Regions from separate parts of the Streptomyces sp. NPDC050610 genome, predicted to be linked through region 2. Evidence: riboswitches for the same ligand, from Rfam matches in the RefSeq annotation. Region 2 holds a riboswitch; each other region holds the start of a gene.

What was found. Region 2 has a riboswitch for cyclic di-AMP ahead of AB0I22_RS14985 (transglycosylase family protein). Riboswitches for the same ligand answer to the same signal wherever they lie in the genome.
Region 1: another riboswitch for cyclic di-AMP. It lies ahead of AB0I22_RS14445 (M23 family metallopeptidase); the one in region 2 lies ahead of AB0I22_RS14985 (transglycosylase family protein).
Region 3: another riboswitch for cyclic di-AMP. It lies ahead of AB0I22_RS35845 (M23 family metallopeptidase); the one in region 2 lies ahead of AB0I22_RS14985 (transglycosylase family protein).
Region 4: another riboswitch for cyclic di-AMP. It lies ahead of AB0I22_RS17495 (NlpC/P60 family protein); the one in region 2 lies ahead of AB0I22_RS14985 (transglycosylase family protein).

The regions. Positions count from the first base shown of each region.
Region 1 is NZ_JBFAIV010000009.1:203,416-207,942, reverse strand. It holds gene AB0I22_RS14455 (pitrilysin family protein) at 1-468, shown strand, start outside; gene AB0I22_RS14450 (pitrilysin family protein) at 465-1,874, shown strand; cyclic di-AMP (ydaO/yuaA leader) riboswitch at 2,107-2,261, shown strand; gene AB0I22_RS14445 (M23 family metallopeptidase) at 2,275-3,081, shown strand; gene AB0I22_RS14440 (HPr family phosphocarrier protein) at 3,272-3,553, opposite strand; gene AB0I22_RS14435 (GNAT family N-acetyltransferase) at 3,797-4,527, shown strand, end outside.
Region 2 is NZ_JBFAIV010000010.1:37,659-42,185, forward strand. It holds gene AB0I22_RS14975 (septum formation initiator family protein) at 1-126, opposite strand, end outside; gene eno (phosphopyruvate hydratase) at 267-1,547, opposite strand; gene AB0I22_RS14985 (transglycosylase family protein) at 1,863-2,579, opposite strand; cyclic di-AMP (ydaO/yuaA leader) riboswitch at 2,582-2,726, opposite strand; gene AB0I22_RS14990 (transglycosylase family protein) at 3,021-4,145, opposite strand; gene AB0I22_RS14995 (cytochrome P450) at 4,327-4,527, opposite strand, start outside.
Region 3 is NZ_JBFAIV010000047.1:24,305-28,831, forward strand. It holds gene AB0I22_RS35840 (aldo/keto reductase) at 1-60, opposite strand, end outside; gene AB0I22_RS35845 (M23 family metallopeptidase) at 198-1,718, opposite strand; cyclic di-AMP (ydaO/yuaA leader) riboswitch at 1,730-1,879, opposite strand; gene AB0I22_RS35850 (PP2C family protein-serine/threonine phosphatase) at 2,273-3,373, opposite strand; gene AB0I22_RS35855 (DEAD/DEAH box helicase) at 3,969-4,527, opposite strand, start outside.
Region 4 is NZ_JBFAIV010000012.1:162,182-166,708, reverse strand. It holds gene pcrA (DNA helicase PcrA) at 1-2,148, opposite strand, end outside; cyclic di-AMP (ydaO/yuaA leader) riboswitch at 2,415-2,594, shown strand; gene AB0I22_RS17495 (NlpC/P60 family protein) at 2,641-3,822, shown strand; gene AB0I22_RS17490 (hypothetical protein) at 3,864-4,217, opposite strand.

The sequences.
Region 1 (4,527 bases), on a different contig from region 2:
TTCGGGCTGCTGCGGCTGTCGGGCGCGCCCTCCCTCGGCTGGCTGGACGTCAAGACGTCCGGCGGGGTCGAGGTGCCGGTCATCGAGTCCGCGGTCGACGAGGAGCTGGCCCGGTTCGCCGCCGAGGGGCCGACCCCGGAGGAGATGGAGCGGGCCCAGGCCCAGTTGGAGCGCGAGTGGCTGGACCGGCTCGCCACGGTCGGCGGCCGCGCCGACGAACTGGCCCGGTTCGCCGTGCTGTTCGGCGACCCGCAGCTCGCGCTGTCCGCCGTGGGGCGCGTGCTGGACATCACCGCGGAGGAGGTGCGGGCCGTCGCCGCGGCCCGGCTGCGCCCCGACAACCGCGCGGTTCTCGTCTACGAACCGACCGAGCCCGCGGAGACCGAGTCGGCGGACGCCGAGCAGGCGGCCGACGGAGCCATCGAAGACACCGCGAAGAACGCCGAAGAGCAGGAGGCGGGCCAGTGAGCGACGCCGTGGCCACCACCACCATGCAGTTCCACCCGCAGCCGCAGCCCGGCGCCCCCACGCCGTGGGCCTTCCCGGCCCCCGAGCGCGACCAGCTGCCCAACGGCCTCACGCTGCTGCACTGCCACCGCCCCGGCCAGCAGGTCGTCGCCGTGGAGGTCAACCTCGAAGCGCCGCTGGAGGCCGAGCCGGCCGGGCTCGACGGCGTCGCCACGATCATGGCGCGCGCCCTGTCCGAGGGCACCGACAAGCACTCCGCCGAGGATTTCGCCGCCGAGCTGGAGCGCTGCGGCGCCACCCTCGACGCGCACGCCGACCACCCGGGCGTCCGCGTCTCGCTGGAGGTCCCGGCCTCCCGGCTGCCCAAGGCGCTCGCCCTGCTCGCCGACGCCCTGCGGGCGCCGGCCTTCGCGGACAGCGAGATCGAGCGGCTCGTGGGCAACCGCCTCGACGAGATCCCGCACGAGCTGGCCAACCCGGCCCGCCGGGCCGCCATGGCGCTCTCCAAGCAGCTCTTCCCCGCGGGCGCGCGCATGTCGCGCCCCCGCCAGGGCACCGAGGAGACCGTCCGCGACATCGACGCCGCGGCCGTACGGGCCTTCTACGAGGCCCATGTACGGCCCGCCACCGCGACCGCCGTGGTGGTCGGCGACTTCACCGGCGTCGACCTGGCCGAGGCGCTCGCCGACACGCTCGGCGCGTGGACCGGCGGCACCGCCGAGCCGTACCCGGTGACGCCCATCACCGCCGACGACACCGGCCGGGTGGTGATCGTGGACCGCCCCGGCGCCGTCCAGACCCAGCTGCTCCTCGGCCGGATCGGCCCCGACCGGCACGACCGCGTCTGGCCCGCCCAGGTCCTCGGCGCGTACTGCCTCGGCGGCACCCTCACCTCGCGCCTGGACCGCGTCCTGCGCGAGGAGAAGGGCTACACCTACGGCGTGCGCTCCTACGCCCAGGTGCTGCGCTCCTCCGAGGCCTCGGCCCTCCAGGGGCCCACAGGCGCCTCGCTGCTGGCCATCAGCGGCTCGGTGGACACCGAGTCCACCGGACCCGCGCTCGCGGACCTGTGGACCGTGCTGCGGACGCTGGCCGCCGAGGGGCTGACGGACGCCGAGCGCGACATCGCCGTGCAGAACCTCGTCGGAGTCGCCCCGCTGAAGTACGAGACGGCCGCGGCCGTCGCCGGGACGCTCGCCGACCAGGTCGAGCAGCACCTCCCGGACGACTTCCAGGCCCAGCTGTACGCGCGCCTCGCGGAGACCGGCACGGTGGAGGCCACCGCGGCCGCCGTCAGCGCCTTCCCGGCCGACCGGCTCGTCACGGTCCTCGTCGGCGACGCCGCGGAGATCCTGGAGCCGGTCAAGGCGCTCGGCATCGGAGAGGTGACGGTCGTCTCCGGCTGAGGGGAACGCGACGGCCGCGAGGGTCTTGTCGCGAAGGTCCCATAACGGGACGAGTGGGGCGCGAGGGGTCTATGGGGCCCTCGCGCCCCGCCGTTTGTCCGGTTTATCGGAGTGGTTGCGTGTCTGCCGTGTGGCGTAGGGCACAAAATCGCGGTTCTGTTTGCCGATTGAAAGAAGGCCCGTTTAGCTTCATGGCGGTTGTCCGTCGTATATGAGTCGCAGCCGCGGCCCCGGACAACCATCGCCGAGTCCCCAATGGCGTGAGCCAGGGGAGCCGGGGACCCACACGTCCCTGGGGTGAATCGGGCCCCTTCCCGGAGGGACCCGTAGGAGACCTTCCTGCTCCGAACCCGTCAGCTAACCCGGTAGGCGAGAAGGAAGGAAAGGATCAGCCGTACCTATGGCGTTCACCCGTGCCACCGGGAAGCACCGTCGTCCGAGCCGCGCCGTGCGTGTCGGCGCCAACGCGGCGGGGGTCGCGACCCTGGCCGCCACCGGCGTCGTCGCCGGCCTCGCCTCCCCGGCCCTCGCGTCCGGCGGCGACCCCGCTCCCAAGATCGAGGACACCGGCCTCACCCAGGCCGTCGTCATGAGCAACGACGTGGCCGACAGCATCGGGGCCCAGGCCGAGTCCCAGCAGCACGCCGCCGCCGAGGCCGCCGCCAAGGCGAAGGCGGAGGCCGCAGCCAGGGCCAAGGCCGCCGAGGCCAAGAAGCGCGCGGACGAGGCCAAGCGGAAGGCCGACGCGGAGCGCGCCGCCAAGGCGAAGGCCGCCCGCGACGAGGAGCGCAAGCGCCTCAACGCCTTCGTCCTGCCGGTCGACGGCTCGTACGTCTCCACCGCCTACAAGGCGTCCAGCGGACTGTGGTCCTCCGGCAGCCACACCGGCGTCGACTTCCACGCCGGAATGGGCACCCCCGTGCACTCCGTGGGCGCGGGCACCGTCGTCGAGGCCGGCCCGGGCGGCGCGTACGGCAACAACATCGTCATCAAGATGAACGACGGCACGTACACGCAGTACGGCCACCTCTCCTCCATCGGCGTCTCCGTCGGTCAGCCGGTCACCCCTGGCCAGCAGATAGCCCTCTCGGGCGCCACCGGCAACGTGACCGGCCCCCACCTGCACTTCGAGGCCCGTACGTCCCCGGAGTACGGCTCGGACATCGACCCCGTCGCGTACCTGCGCGCGCACGGCGTCAGCCTCTGATCCCGCGCGCCTCACGCGCGCAAAGCACCGCCGAAGACCCCGGACCGCATGGCCGGGGTCTTCGGCGTGCGCCGCGGGAGAGCCGGCCGGTGAATCGGCGGCGGCGGGGAGCCCCACGAAGAAGGGCCGCGGCGACCGTGATCGGTCGCCGCGGCCCGTCGCGCGGCCGTGCCGCGCCGGTGAACCCGAATCAGACGGTCTCCGGGAGCTCCTCAAGCCCCTCGGCGACCAGCTTCGCCAGGCGGTCGAGCGCGGCCTCGGCGTCGTCGGCCTCGGAGGCGAGAACGATCTCCTCGCCGCCCTGGGCGCCCAGGCCCAGCACCGCGAGCATGGAGGCGGCGTTGACCGGGTTGCCGTCGGCCTTGGCGATCGTCACGGGGACGCCCGAGGCGGTCGCGGCACGGACGAAGATCGACGCGGGGCGGGCGTGCAGCCCCTCGGCCCAGCCGACGGTGACGCGGCGCTCAACCATGGTGTTGCCCTTCAAGTCGTCATTGGTTGTCTAGACCAGTCTCTCACGGTGCCCGGTCGCTCCTGCGGTGACGTCCGGCACCGTGCCGCCCCCCTGCTCCCTCCTCCATTGTGCCGCCCGGCCCGTCCGCACCCGCCTCCACCTGCCGTGCTCCCTCGTCCGCCGCGCCCCTGCCCACCTTGCCCCGACCCTCCGGTGTACGCGAGCGGAGGGTCTGTCAGTGCCCGGTCGTACGCTGGCCCCATGCACACGCCGTCGGAGCACGCCGCGTACCCGACCCACTGGGAAGCCGATGTCGTGCTGCGCGACGGCGGCACGGCGCAGATCCGGCCCATCACCGCCGCGGACGCGCAGCGCCTGGTCAGCTTCTACGAGCAGGTGTCGGACGAGTCGAAGTACTACCGCTTCTTCGCGCCCTACCCGCGCCTGTCCGACCGCGACGTCCACCGCTTCACCCACCACGACTACGTCGACCGGGTCGGCCTGGCCGCCACGGTCGGGGACGAGTTCATCGCCACCGTCCGCTACGACCGCATCGACGCGCGCGGAATGGCCGCCACCGCCCCCGCCGACGAGGCCGAGGTGGCCTTCCTCGTCCAGGACGCGCACCAGGGCCGCGGCGTCGCCTCCGCCCTCCTGGAGCACATCGCGGCCGTCGCCCGCGAGCGCTCCATCCGCCGGTTCGCCGCCGAGGTGCTGCCCGCCAACACCAAAATGATCAAGGTCTTCACGGACGCCGGGTACACCCAGAAGCGCTCCTTCGAGGACGGCGTCGTCCGCCTCGAATTCGACCTGGAGCCCACCGACCAGTCCCTCGCCGTCCAGCGCGCCCGCGAGCAGCGCGCCGAGGCCCGCTCCGTGCAGCGGCTGCTCGCCCCCGGGGCGGTCGCCGTCGTCGGCACCGGCCGGGAGCCCGGCGGCGTGGGCCGCGCCGCCCTGCGCAACCTCCTGGAGGGCGGCTTCACCGGCCGTGC
Region 2 (4,527 bases):
CGCGAGCAGCGCCGCCCGGCCGGTGAGGCGGTTGCGGCGCACGGGCCGGGTCCGGTACACGCGGGCGGCGGCCTGCTCGCCGAGCGCCTTGAGCCTGGTCGCCGTGGAGAACCGATCCGCCGGCACAGCCGCCTCCCCTGTCTCGTCGCCCGTGCGACCCACCTACGTACACGTCCCCGGCAACGGTACGGGACCGGTGCCGGGGACGCTTCGCTTACGCGCTCAGCCGCGTACGGCCGTGTTCCGCGTGCTCGCGGGCCGTGGGGTCAGCCCTTGAAGCGCGGGAACGCGGAACGGCCCGCGTAGACCGCGGCGTCGTCGAGGATCTCCTCGATGCGCAGCAGCTGGTTGTACTTGGCGACGCGCTCGGAGCGGGCCGGGGCGCCGGTCTTGATCTGGCCGCAGTTGGTGGCGACGGCCAGGTCGGCGATGGTGACGTCCTCGGTCTCGCCGGAGCGGTGGGACATCATGCACTTGAAGCCGTTGCGCTGGGCTAGCTCGACGGCGTCGAGGGTCTCGGTCAGCGAGCCGATCTGGTTGACCTTGACCAGCAGGGCGTTGGCGGCGCCCTCCTCGATGCCGCGGCCGAGGCGCTCCGGGTTGGTGACGAACAGGTCGTCGCCGACGATCTGGACCTTCTCGCCCAGCTTGTCGGTGAGGACCTTCCAGCCCGCCCAGTCGTCCTCGTACAGCGGGTCCTCGATGGAGACCAGCGGGTACGCGGCGACGAGCTCCTCGTAGTACTCCGTCATCTGCGCGGCGGAGCGGTCCTGGCCCTCGAAGGCGTAGACGCCGTCCTTGTAGAACTCGGAGGCGGCGACGTCGAGCGCGAGCGCGATGTCCTGGCCGGGCGCGTAACCGGCCTGCTTGATGGCCTCGACGATGAGGTCGAGCGCCTCGCGGTTCGAGCCCAGGTTCGGGGCGAAGCCGCCCTCGTCGCCGAGGCCGGTGGACAGCCCGCGCTCCTTCAGCACGCCCTTGAGCGTGTGGTAGACCTCCGCGCCCCAGCGCAGCGCCTCGGAGAAGGACTCCGCGCCGATCGGCGCGATCATGAACTCCTGGATGTCCACGTTGGAGTCGGCGTGCGAGCCGCCGTTGAGGATGTTCATCATCGGCACCGGCAGGAGGTGCGCGTTGGGGCCGCCGAGGTAGCGGAAGAGCGGCAGGTCGGACGCCTCGGAGGCGGCGTGCGCGACGGCGAGGGAGACGCCGAGGATGGCGTTGGCGCCGAGCGAGGACTTGTCCGCCGTGGCGTCCAGGTCGAACATCGCCTGGTCGATCAGGCGCTGCTCGGTGGCGTCGTAGCCGACGAGCTCCGGGCCGATCTGCTCGATGACGGCGAGGACGGCCTTCTCGACGCCCTTGCCCTGGTAGCGGTTGCGGTCGCCGTCGCGCAGCTCCAGCGCCTCGAAGGCACCGGTGGAGGCGCCGGACGGAACGGCGGCACGGCCCGTGGAGCCGTCGTCGAGGCCGACCTCGACCTCGACCGTGGGGTTGCCTCGCGAGTCGAGGATCTCGCGAGCTACGACGACGTCGATGGACGGCACGAGTGTCTCCTTCATGGGGTGACTGGTTTCTGCACCCCGAGCCTAACGGGCCGGGGGCATCCGCCCGCGCGCAGCCCGGGCTCCGGGCCGAAAAATGGGCCAAAGGGCCAGATCAGAGGACGAATGGCGGTGTTGTTCGCCGAACGGGGAATGGGGGCCGGAACTGGACACCGCCGGAGGGGCAGCCGACACGACACCCCCGGACATGCGAGTGCCCCGCTACGGCGCGATCGGGGGGAATGGCGCGCCGCAGCGGGGCGGTCTCTCATGAGCGGAGAGACAGGGACGGTGATGAAGCCGTCCCGGAGGAGCGGATCAGCTCAGGTGGAGCTGCTGACCCGGGTAGATCAGGTTGGCGTTGGAGACGATGCCCTTGTTCAGGTTGTACAGCTTCTCCCAGCCGCCCTTGACGCTGTGCTCCTTGGCGATCTTGCCGAGGGTGTCGCCGGACTTGACCTTGTACTCGCCGTCGCCCTTCTGGATGGACTTCGGCGCGACGGGCTTCGGCGCGGCCTGCTTGGGGGCGGCCTGCTTGGGGGCCTGCTGCTTCGGCGCGTAGTGCTTCGGGGCCTGCTGCTTCGGCGCGGCCTGGCGCTCGCTGCGGTCCGCGTGCTGCGTGCTGCGGCTGCTGGAACCGGTGTCGACGCCGGCGGCGGGGCCACCGGAGGACAGGTTGCCGGCGCCGGCGCAGGACCAGGCGCCCGGGCCCTGCATGGCGAGCAGCTTCTCGGCGGTGGCGATCTGCTGGCCCTTGGTGGCCTGGTCGGCACGCGGGGCGTACTGGGTGCCGCCCGCGGCGGCCCAGCTGGACTGGTTGAACTGCAGGCCGCCGTAGTAGCCGTTGCCGGTGTTGATCGACCAGTTACCACCGGACTCGCACTGCGCGACCTTGTCCCAGGTGGAGACGGAGGCGGCGGAGGCCGAGGTGGCGCCCATCAGCGGGACGGCGACAGCGGCACCGGCGACGCCGGCGAGCGTGGCGACACGGACGGCCTTGGACGGACGGCGGTGCTTGCCCTTGGAGATAAGCATGTTGGTTTCCTCACCGACGCCTACGAGGTGAGCTGTCGGGTTCGGGCTGTGAGCTGCCCGGCCTCGTGTGCCGGAGCACACGGGGCTTCACCCCTAGCCGTCCCGGTCCCCGTCGGTGTCGACGGGCCGTTCCGGCGGCCTACCTGGTTCCCCCGCTCCTGCCTACGGCGCTTTCGCGACGAATCCAGCGACCGCCGGCAGGATTCGGCGTGGCGATCGTGGTGCTCACGGTGGCGAGCGGTGACGACGTTAAACACACTGCCCAGGAGGGTTCAAACCCCCCCTCCTGACGGCAGTTGCCTCTACTTACCCACAGAAACAGCACATTTCCGCAGGTGAGAGACGGTAGGGAGAGATCGGGCAGGGGAGGAACCCGGGGCTGTCAACGAGACCCATGTCTCACTTTCCCTCGGAACGGACATACCGCCCGTACCGTCGCTCTCACGTTCCGAGATCAAGTTTCTGACCAGGGAAAATGAGATCGGGGTCGCTTCCTACGGTGCCGTGGTTGCGCTCGTAGAGGCTGGTCCAGCCGCCGGCGACGGAATGCTCCTCCGCGATCACCGAGAGGCTGTCCCCCGACCGCACCGTGTAGTCGTGAGGGGCCTGTTGGGGCGTACGAGACGAATTCCCGGCGCGCGATTCCCCACCGCGCGATTCCCCGCCGCGCGACGCGTGCCGGCCGCCGCCGCTCCGTCCGGCGTCGTCCTGCGCGGAGGAGCCCGTGCCGTCGTCCCCCTTGCTCCCTTCGCCCCCCTTCTCCCCTTCATCCGTGCCGCCGCGGTGCCGGCCCTCGCCGGACGTCGGCGACCCCGTCGTGGAGGTCGTGGGGTCGGTGGAGGGCTCAGTGGGCTCGGAAGGGGTCGTGGAAGGCGTCTGAGAGGGCTTGCCGCCGGGCTCGGGGGTCCCGGACGGGCTGGAGCCGTCCGCGCCGGTCGCGCCGGAGCCCTTCTCGCCGTCGCCCTTCCCGCTCGGCGTCGCGCTCGAACCGCCCTTTCCGGAGTCGGCCTTCCCCGGCTCCGTACGGCCCTTGCCCTTGTCCTTGCTCTCGCTCTTGTCCTTGCCCTCGCCCTTGTCCTCGCCTGAGGGTTTCTGGGACGGGTCGGAGCTGTGGGAGGGCGAGGGCGACTGGGCGGAGGGCTCCGAGGACGGCGTCTGGGTGCTGCCCGGGTCGACGCCCGGGGCCGCACTGCCGCGGTTGAGCCCGGAACTGACCGCGCATCCCGACCAGGGCTTGGTGCCCTGGCCCTCCAGGATCTTCTGGGCCACGGCTATCTGCTGGGCCCGGCTGGCCAGGTCGGGTCTCGGCGCGTACGCCCTCCCCCCGTACAGATCCCACGTCGACTGCGAAATCTGGAGCCCGCCGTAGAAGTCGTTCCCGGCGTCGGCGCTCCACGTTCCGCCGCTCTCGCATTGAGCGACGCGGTCCCAGGTCGCTGCGTCCGCGGCGTTCGCACCGGTGGCCGCGAGCAGCGGCATGGCGATTCCGGCGCCCGTCACCCCCGCCGCTACGACGATGGCCGGGACCTGACGGGGGCGGCGGTGTCGACCGTTCCCGGTGCGCATGCGGTTGCCTCTCGTGTGACGGCTGAGTTGTCGGTTCCTCGGTTGCCGAGTTGTCGGTTGCTGAGATGTCGGTTGCCGAGTTGCCGGTTGCTGAGTTGTCGGTTGAAGATAGCGACGCGCTCAGTCAGTCACAAGCCGATGTAGCCGAGGTCACGCGGAGGTCACGTCGCTTGACGCTTCGTCACTTCTGGCGGGGCGTGAACTCCACGGGCAGCGTGCGCAGTCCGCGCATGATGAGGCCGCCGCGCCACCGCAACTCCTCCGGTTCCGCCGCGAGACGCAGGTCGGGCAGGCGCCGCAGCAGCGTCGCGAGGGCGGCCCGGCCCTCCAGCCGGGCGAGCGGCGCGCCGATGCAGTAGTGGACGCCGTGCCCGTATCCGAG
Region 3 (4,527 bases), on a different contig from region 2:
GCCGCCGAGGCAGAGCGGATGGACGGACAGATTGCCGATCTTCTTGCGCTTCTCAGCCATAAGCCCATTTAACGCCTCGCACGGACGCGTTAACGGCTTGGACGGATTCACCCGTTCCGTTTTGGCCACTGCGGTCGCTGTGGTCACTATGATCACTGCGGCCGCTGTGGCCTCAAGTGGCCCGGCGCCACCGCCCGTTACGGCTTCATCCCGTGCTCCCGCAGCCACGCCATCGGGTCCACCGGCGTGCCCCCACCCGGCCGCACCTCCAGGTGCAGGTGCGGGCCGGTGACGTTGCCGGTCGCGCCGACCCGGCCGATGACGTCGCCCGCCTGCACCTTCCCTGAGTTCACGGCGATCGAGGACTGGTGGCAGAACCACAGCTCAGTGCCGTCGTCCAGGGTGAGCACCGTGCGGTAGCCGTACGAGCCCGCCCACCCGGCCTGCGTGATCGTGCCGCCGTGCACCGCCTTGATCGGCGTACCCGTCGGCGCCGCGAAGTCCTGCCCGGTGTGGTTGGCGGACCACATGTCGCCCGACTGGCCGAATCCGGCGGTAAGCGTGTACGAACCTACGGGCAGCGTGTACGCGGCGCCCGGCTTCACGAGCCCCTTCTCCGACGCTTTCTCCTGGGCGGCCGCTGCGGCCTTCTTGTCGGCCGCGTCCTTGGCCGCGGCCTCCTTCTCGGCCTTCGCCTTGGCCGCCGCTTCGGCCTTCGCCTTCTCCCCGGCGTCCGCCTCGGCCTTCCGCTTCGCCGCCTCGTCGGCGGCCTTGTCCGCCGCCGCCCGGACCACCGCGTCGCGCGCCTCACTGTCGGCGGCGGACTGCTGGTGCTCGGCCTGCTGAAGGATGCGGGCGCGGAGCGCCTCGCCCGCGTCGGCGACGCCGTTCGCCGCGTCTTCCGCGGAGAGGCCGATCCGGGACAGCGGCTGGTCCGCGCCGGGAGCCTCGGCGGCCTCGGCAGCCTCCGGAGCGGAGTCGTCCGCCAGGAGCGAGCCGATGCCCGGCAGGTCCTCCACGGCCGGCAGCTTCCCCGGCAACTCGCCCATCTGGTCGGCCAGATGCGCCAGGTCGGGCATGGATATCGGGGGCGCGGGGCGGTCCTTGGCGCTGGCCATCCCGCCCGCCCCGACCGCCGCGATGACGCCGACGCCGAGCACCGCTCCGCTACGGGCCATCGTGCCGCCGCGCTGCTTGCCGATCCGGTGCTTGCCGCGGACAGGGCCCGCGGAGTCCTCGGTGGGATTCCACTCCTCCCACAGCTCCGCCCCCCGCTCCCCCGACCAGCCCTCGTTGGGGTCTACGAGGTCTGCGGGGTCTACGGGATCTGCGGGATCTGCGGGATCTACGAAGTCGGCGAGGTCCGCGGGGCCGCCTGCGGGGCCTGCCACGAAGTCCGCTCCGGCGGCCGACGCGAGGCCGTCACCAGGACCGATGTCGATACCGGGGCCGATGTCGAAACCAGGACCGGTGTCGATACCGGAGCCGAGGCCGAGGCCGGCGCCCGAGTGGGCTCCATCGGCCTCAGGGCCGGAGCCGAGTTCCGCACCGGTGGGAACGCCGGACGGAGTGCCGGGAGCCGGCTCGAACGGAGGGGCGTAAGAAGGGGCGTACGACTGGTCGAAGGCCGACTGGTCGAAGGCCGACTGGTCGTAGACCGACGGGTCGTAGGCCGGGTCGTACGTCGGCTCGTCGAGGGCAGGCTTGTTGGACGCCACGGGGGCGCACTCCTTTCCTTCCTTCTCGCCTACCGGGTTAGCTGACGGGTTCGGAGCAGGAAGGTCTCCTACGGGCCCCTTCTCGCGAAGGCGCCCGACTCACCCCAAGGTTGGTGGTTCCCCGGTTCCCTGGTGCCTCGTGTTGCCGGTGCTGCCGATGGTGCTGGGTACGTACGGTGTGGCCGGTGTTGCTGGTGCCTGCGGGATTCGGCGAAGGCGCACGGTGCCGCCTCTTGCGGCGGTTGTGACGACCGCGCTGCGTTATCGAACGTTAATAGAAGCGAGACCCGGATACCAAGCTGTTGCCCGTAATCCGCGCAGGCTTTGGCGAGGACTTTATGGACACGCGTCGGCGAAAGCGGTCGAGTCGCCTCGCCTGCCGAAACCCCTCGGCGGCGATCGTGCGCCAGTCGTTATGCACAGGGATCAAGATCCACTACGCACCGTGTTCCCGGTCAGCATCGTGTTCCGACCCGCACCGTGTTCCGACCCGCGCCGTGTTCCCGGTCAGCGCCGTGCCCCCTATACGCGCCTATACGCGCCGGAATTCCGCCCTACCCCTCCGGCTCCTCCCCCGGCACAGCCGCCACCCCATCCCCGCAGCGCCGAATCGCCAGCAGCGCCATGTCGTCCGACGTCCCCCCGCCCGTATGCCGCGCCACGTCCGCGGCGAGCGCCTCCAGCACCAGGTCCGGCCCGTCGAACAGCCGCCCGTTCAGCCGGGCTTGCGGGTCGTAGAAGACGTCCCGCTTGTCCCTGGCCTCCGTGACCCCGTCCGTGAACAGCAGCAGCGTCGCCCCCGCCGGAAAGTCCCATACGTCCACCCGGTCCGGCCAGACGCCCAGGTCGCCCATGCCCAGCGGCAGCGCCGGCACCTCCGGTGTCGCCTCCACCGCCTTGCCGTCCGCGTACAGCAGCAGCGGCGGCGGATGGCCGCGGTTCACCACGCGCAACACCGCGCCGTCCGAGGCCGCCACCTCCACCTCCGCGAGTACGGCCGTGGTGAACCCCTCGAACTGGTCCAGCCCCTCCCGCCGCACCCCCTCCCGCTGCAACGCCCGTTCCAGCCGCGCGGCGAGCCCTTCCAGGGTCGGCTCCTGCTCCGCCGCCTCCCGGAACGCGCCGATCACGACGGCGACCGCCTCGACCGCCTCCAGGCCCTTGCCCCGGACGTCGCCGACGATGACGCGTACGCCGTGCGGGGTGTCCTGTACCGCGTACAGGTCGCCGCCGATACGGGCGTCCGCCTGCGCCGCCACATAGCGCGCCGCGACGCTCAGCCCCTCGCCGATTCGGTCCGGGGGCGTGGGCAGCACGGCCCGCTGAGCCGCCTCCGCGATGCCGCGCGCGGACTCCAGCTGCTGGTCGCTGCGGCGCACGATGCGGTTGATGCCGAGGGCGAGCACGGCGACGGTCAGGACCGTGGCGACCTTGGTCGCGGACTCGAACGAGTTCACCGCGCGGTGATAGGCGTTGGTCCCGGCCGCGGCGGCGACGGCCGCAACGGCGGTGGCGGCCGTGCCGCGCCGCCCGAAGAGCGGGGCGGCGACCAGCGGAGCGGCCGACAGGAACGGGGCCCCGGTGTACTTCGGCGGGGTCAGGAGGTCGAAGAGGACGCCGCCGACGATGAGTACGGCGGGCGCCCAGCGCGCCAGGCAGTTCGCGACGACGCCGCGGCGCGAGAGCCCGTTCGCGGGCGCTCCCGCGGGCACTCGTGCGCGGGTGCCCCCGCGTGCCCGGCCTCCGGGACCTCGCTTCCCCACCGTTCTCTCCTGACCGGTCCGTCCCGCGCGGCGCCCCTCCCAGGCTTCCGGCCGACGCCGCTCCCGGCGACCGCTGCTCATCCAATCGGGTGGCCGCTGCCCGCCCCCTCAAACGGGGCCGTCGACGGCGGATCGGAGCGAGGTACAGGCGTGAGCGCTGGTGGGAGTGGTGAGGCGGGGAGCGCGCGAGCCGCCGCAGCGGGCGCGCGCGTCAGGAGGGCCAGGCGCGCCGCAACACCGCGCGCCCCGCAGTCGGCGACACCCCCGCCCCCGGAAGCACCCCGCACCAGGCAGCGCCCGCCCCCAGCACGTCACAGCAGAGACGGGCAGGAAAGGACGGGCGCCGAGCGAGGACGGTCAAGGACGGGCAGAAACGAACGGTGGACAGACGGGGGTCAGCCAAGGGTCAGACAGAAGGCCGGGCGGATCAGCCAGAGTCAGACAGGGGCCAGCCAGAGACAGACAGAGACAGAGACAGAGACAGCCGTCAGGCCGCCGGAGTCCGTCCCCGCCCGCGCCCCGAGCCGCCGTTGCCACCGCTGCCGCCGCGCCCGCCGCCACCGGCCGAGCCCGAACCCGAGCCCTGGTACGTACGGCCGCGACCGCCCCGGCTGCCCCGGCCGCGACCGCCGGAACCTGAACCGGAGCCCGAGCCCGTACCCGTGCCCGGCCGCGAGGTCCGCGACTTCGGCTTGCCCTGGGGCTGCGCCGGAGCCGGGGGCGTGATGACGACCGGGACGCCGCTGGGGACGCGGGCCCCCGTGATGCGCACCAGCTCGGCGTCCTCCGGGCCCACCTTCGCGACCTGCGGGGTGATCTTCGCCGTGACCATCATCCGGCTCATCTCGCGCCGCTGCTCCGGCAGTACGAGCGTGACGACGGTGCCGGACTCGCCCGCGCGCGCCGTGCGGCCGCCGCGGTGCAGGTAGTCCTTGTGGTCGACGGGCGGGTCGACGTTCACGACGAGGTCGAGGCCGTCGATGTGGATGCCGCGGGCGGCGACGTTGGTCGCGATGAGCGCCGTGACCTGCTCCGTACGGAACTGG
Region 4 (4,527 bases), on a different contig from region 2:
GCCCCACGCGCTGCGCATCGTCGACCGGGTCAGGTACAGCCGCTCGCGCGCGCGCGTGATGCCCACGTAGGCGAGCCGCCGCTCCTCCTCCAACTCCTTGGTCTGGCCGAGCGCCCGCATGTGCGGGAAGACGCCGTCCTCCAGGCCGGTCAGGAAGACGACCGGGAATTCGAGGCCCTTCGCCGTGTGCAGCGTCATCAGCGTGACGACGCCGCCCCCGTCGCCGTCCTCGTCCGGGATCTGGTCGGAGTCGGCGACCAGGGCCACCTTCTCCAGGAAGTCGGCCAGCGTGCCGGGGTTCTCCTCGTCGCGCTCCTGCTCGAACTCCAGGGCCACGGCGGCCAGTTCCTGGAGGTTCTCGATGCGGGTCTCGTCCTGCGGGTCGGTGGACGCCTGGAGCTCGGCGAGGTAGCCCGTACGCTCCAGCACCGCTTCCAGTACGGTCGCGGGCCCGGCCCCCGACTCGACGACCGTGCGCAGCTCCTCCATGAGGACGTTGAAGCGCTTGACGGCGTTGGCGGAGCGGGCCGCCATGCCGTACGCCTCGTCGACGCGGCGCAGGGCCTGCGGGAAGGAGATCTTCTCGCGCAGCGACAGCGCGTCGATCATCGCCTCGGCGCGGTCGCCGATGCCGCGCTTGGGGACGTTGAGGATGCGGCGCAGCGGGACGGTGTCCTCGGGGTTGGCGAGGACGCGCAGGTAGGCGAGGACGTCGCGGACCTCCTTGCGCTCGTAGAAGCGCACGCCGCCGACGACCTTGTAGGGCAGCCCGACCCGGATGAGGATCTCCTCGAAGACACGGGACTGGGCGTTGGTGCGGTAGAAGATGGCGACGTCGCCGGCCTTGGCGTCGCCCGCGTCGGTGAGCCGGTCGATCTCGTCGGCGACGAACTGGGCCTCGTCGTGCTCGGTGTCGGCGACGTAGCCGGTGATGGTGGCTCCGGCTCCGGCCTCGGTCCACAGGTTCTTGGGGCGGCGGTTCTCGTTGCGCTCGATGACGGCGTTGGCGGCGCTGAGGATGGTCTGGGTGGAGCGGTAGTTCTGCTCCAGCAGGATCGTCGTCGCGTCCGGGTAGTCCTCCTCGAACTGGAGGATGTTGCGGATGGTGGCGCCCCGGAACGCGTAGATCGACTGGTCGGCGTCGCCCACGACGCACACCTCGGCGGCGGGGACCTCTTCCGTGCCGGTCCCCACCAGCTCGCGCACGAGGGTGTACTGCGCGTGGTTGGTGTCCTGGTACTCGTCGACCAGCACGTGCCGGAAGCGGCGCCGGTAGTGGTCGGCGACGTCCGGGAACGCCTGGAGCAGGTGGACCGTGGTCATGATGATGTCGTCGAAGTCGAGGGCGTTCGCCTCGCGCAGCCGCGCCTGGTACATCGCGTACGCCTCGGCGAGTGTCTTCTCGAATCCTCCCCCAGACTCCGTCTGGGAGGTGCCCCCTGCGGCCTGGCCGGCGAACTCCTCCTCGTCGATCAGCTCGTTCTTCAGGTTCGAGATCTTGGCGCTGAAGGACTTGGGCGGGAAGCGCTTCGGATCGAGGTCCAGGTCCCGGCAGACCAGCGCCATCAGCCGCTTCGAGTCGGCGGCGTCGTAGATCGAGAAGGATGAGGTGAAGCCGAGCTTCTTCGACTCGCGGCGCAGGATGCGCACACAGGCGCTGTGGAAGGTGAGCACCCACATCGCGTTGGCCCGGGGGCCGACGAGGTCGCCGACGCGCTCCTTCATCTCGCCCGCGGCCTTGTTGGTGAAGGTGATCGCGAGGATCTGGCCGGGGTGCACGCCGCGCGCGCCCAGCAGGTGCGCGATCCGGTGCGTCAGCACGCGCGTCTTGCCGGACCCGGCGCCGGCGACGATCAGCAGCGGCCCGCCGCTGTGCACCACCGCGGCGCGCTGCTCCTCGTTGAGCCCCTCCAGCAGCGCGGAAGGGTCGATGACGGGCCGCGGCGCGCCGTCGCGGTAGTACGCGTCGCGCGCCCCGGAGCCGCCCTGCCCCGAGGCCGGGCCGGACCGCTGTACGGGCGCGTCGAAGGCGCCCCCGAAGAGGTCGTCCGGCACCGGCTCCGGTGCGGCGTCCTCGGGCGGCGGCGGGGGCTCCTCGCCCGAAGGTTCGAGATCCGCCAGGAAGCTGTCGTCAAAGAGGCTGCTCATCGCCCACCGAGTCTAGGCCGCCCCACTGACACCCGGCTCCGGCTGTGGAAAAGACGGGGGAAAGTACGGGCGGAAAGTACGGGCGGAGGGTCGGCGTCCAGGGGTCGGGAGCGGGCGGGAGAGGGCGGGAGAGGGCAGCTCGCGGCGTGGGAGGCGCAGTCACGGAAGGTTCCGGCATATCGAACACCAGCCTTCACAGCGGCCCCACCCGTTGGCTACGGTGCTCGCTCAGGCAGCCCGTCCCCCCGCCGACGCCCCGTCTGCACGGGCCGCCAACGCCGAGTCCGACTGCGCCGCGAGGCGCCCGGAGCCGGGGACCCACACGCACCACCGGGGTGAATCGGCCCGTACGCACGCACGCCGCGCCGTACGGACCGTAGGGCATAAACCTTCCAAAACCGCCCGAACCCGACAGCTAACCCGGTAGGCGGTCCACGGAAGGAGTCGCCTCCCTTGGCGTCACACCGCAAGCCCCGCAGCACTGGGCACGGGCTGCTCGACACGCCCGCCCGCCGCCGCACCGCCGTCTCCCTCACGACGGCGGCGCTGGCCTCCGCCACCCTGCTCTCCCAGACCGCGCACGCCGCCCCCGGCCGCCCCACAGCCCCCAAACCCTCCGGAACCTCCGGAACCTCCGTCGAGGACGTACAGCGACGCGTGGACGCCCTGTACCGGCAGGCGGGCACGGCCACGCAGGAGTACAACGCCGCCAAGGAGCGTACGGACGCGCAGAACGGCAAGGTCGACAGGCTGCTCGACGACGTGGCCCGGCGCACCGGGAAGCTCAACGACGCACGGCGCGCGCTCGGGGCGTACGCCGCGGCGCAGTACCGCGACGGCGGTGTGAGCCAGACGGCGAACCTGCTGTTCGCCGCCGATCCGCAGAGCTGGTTCGACCAGACGCATCTGATCGACCGGATGACGGGCCGGCAGGAGCGGGCCGTACGGGATTTCCGTACGCAGCAGAAGGCGGCGGCCAAGGGCCGGGGCGAGGCGGTACGGAGCCTGGCCGCGCTCACCGATTCGCAGAAGCAGCTGAGGGCGAAGAAGGAGACCGTCCAGGGGAAGCTCGGCGAGGCGCGGGAGCTGCTGTCGAAATTGACGGCCCAGGAGAAGGCGCGACTGGCCGCGATCGAGAAGAAGAAGGAGGCGGCGGCCAAGAAGAAGGCCGAAGAGCTGGCCAAACGCCAGGCCGAACGCCAGGCGGAGAAGCGGCAGGCGGAGAAGGCCGCGCAGGGCGGCGGCAGCGGCAAGGGGCAGGGCGGCTCGGAAACGGGCCACAAGGGGGGCGGCACCGACTCCGGAGCCCCCTCCGGGGCGCACTCCGCCAAGGCCGACAAGGCGATCGCCTTTGCTCGCGCACAGATGGGCAAGCCGTACGTGTGGGGAGCCACCGGCCCCAATTCGTACGACTGCTCAGGGCTGACGCAGGCGGCGTGGAAGGCGGCGGGCGTCGATCTTCCGCGCACCACGTGGGATCAGGTGAAGACCGGCGAGCGGGTGGCCACGGACGATCTCCAGCCGGGTGACCTGGTCTTCTTCTACGACGACATCAGCCATGTCGGCATGTACATAGGCGACGGGAAGATGATCCACGCGCCGAAGCCCGGGGCGAGCGTGCGGGTGGAGTCGATCTTCTACATGCCGATCTACGGGAGCGTGCGCCCGGCGTAGCGGAGACCGCTCACGCCCCCGGGGCGCCGGCTCTCAGCCGCTCACGTCCACAACAGGGCGATGAAGATGTTGGCGATGGTCAGGGCGCCCACGATGCCGAAGACGGGCGCCTCCACCTTCTCGTCGTCGCGCTTCACGTAGACCAGGCCGAGGACCACGATCAGGAACGCCAGCTTGATTCCGATCTTGACCGTGTTCAGCGAGTAGTCCTCGGCCTGGTTGAGGCCGACCAGCGCGACGCCCGTCACCAGCATGGTCAGCGCGCCGTGCAGCATCGCCGGGACCATGCGCGCCTCGCCCTTGCCCATGGCCTTCATCTGGGTGAGAAAGCCGCCGAGCAGGGCCGCGATGCCGATGATGTGCAGGCCGACGACGGCGTGAATCAGTACGTCCATGAGGCCCGACAGTATCCGGGGGCATATCACCCGTCGGCGGTCAGGTCTGCCTCATTCGCCGCTTCGATCAAGGGCGGCCGAAATCCTTCCGTATGGGCGCGAGTGGACCGATCACGTGCGGTCGCCGTGCGCACGGTTTCATCCAATAGCGGTCATGCACGCGCATTCCCGTGACGGTCGGGCCTAGCGTCCTGCACCAGGTGACCGGCTCCCCACTGTCACCGTCGGAGCGAGCGGGCCCCGCCAGGGCCCGTACCGCGCTCGGACGGCGACTGTCGGCCACTGCGCCGAGAAAGCCCGGCGGCGGCTC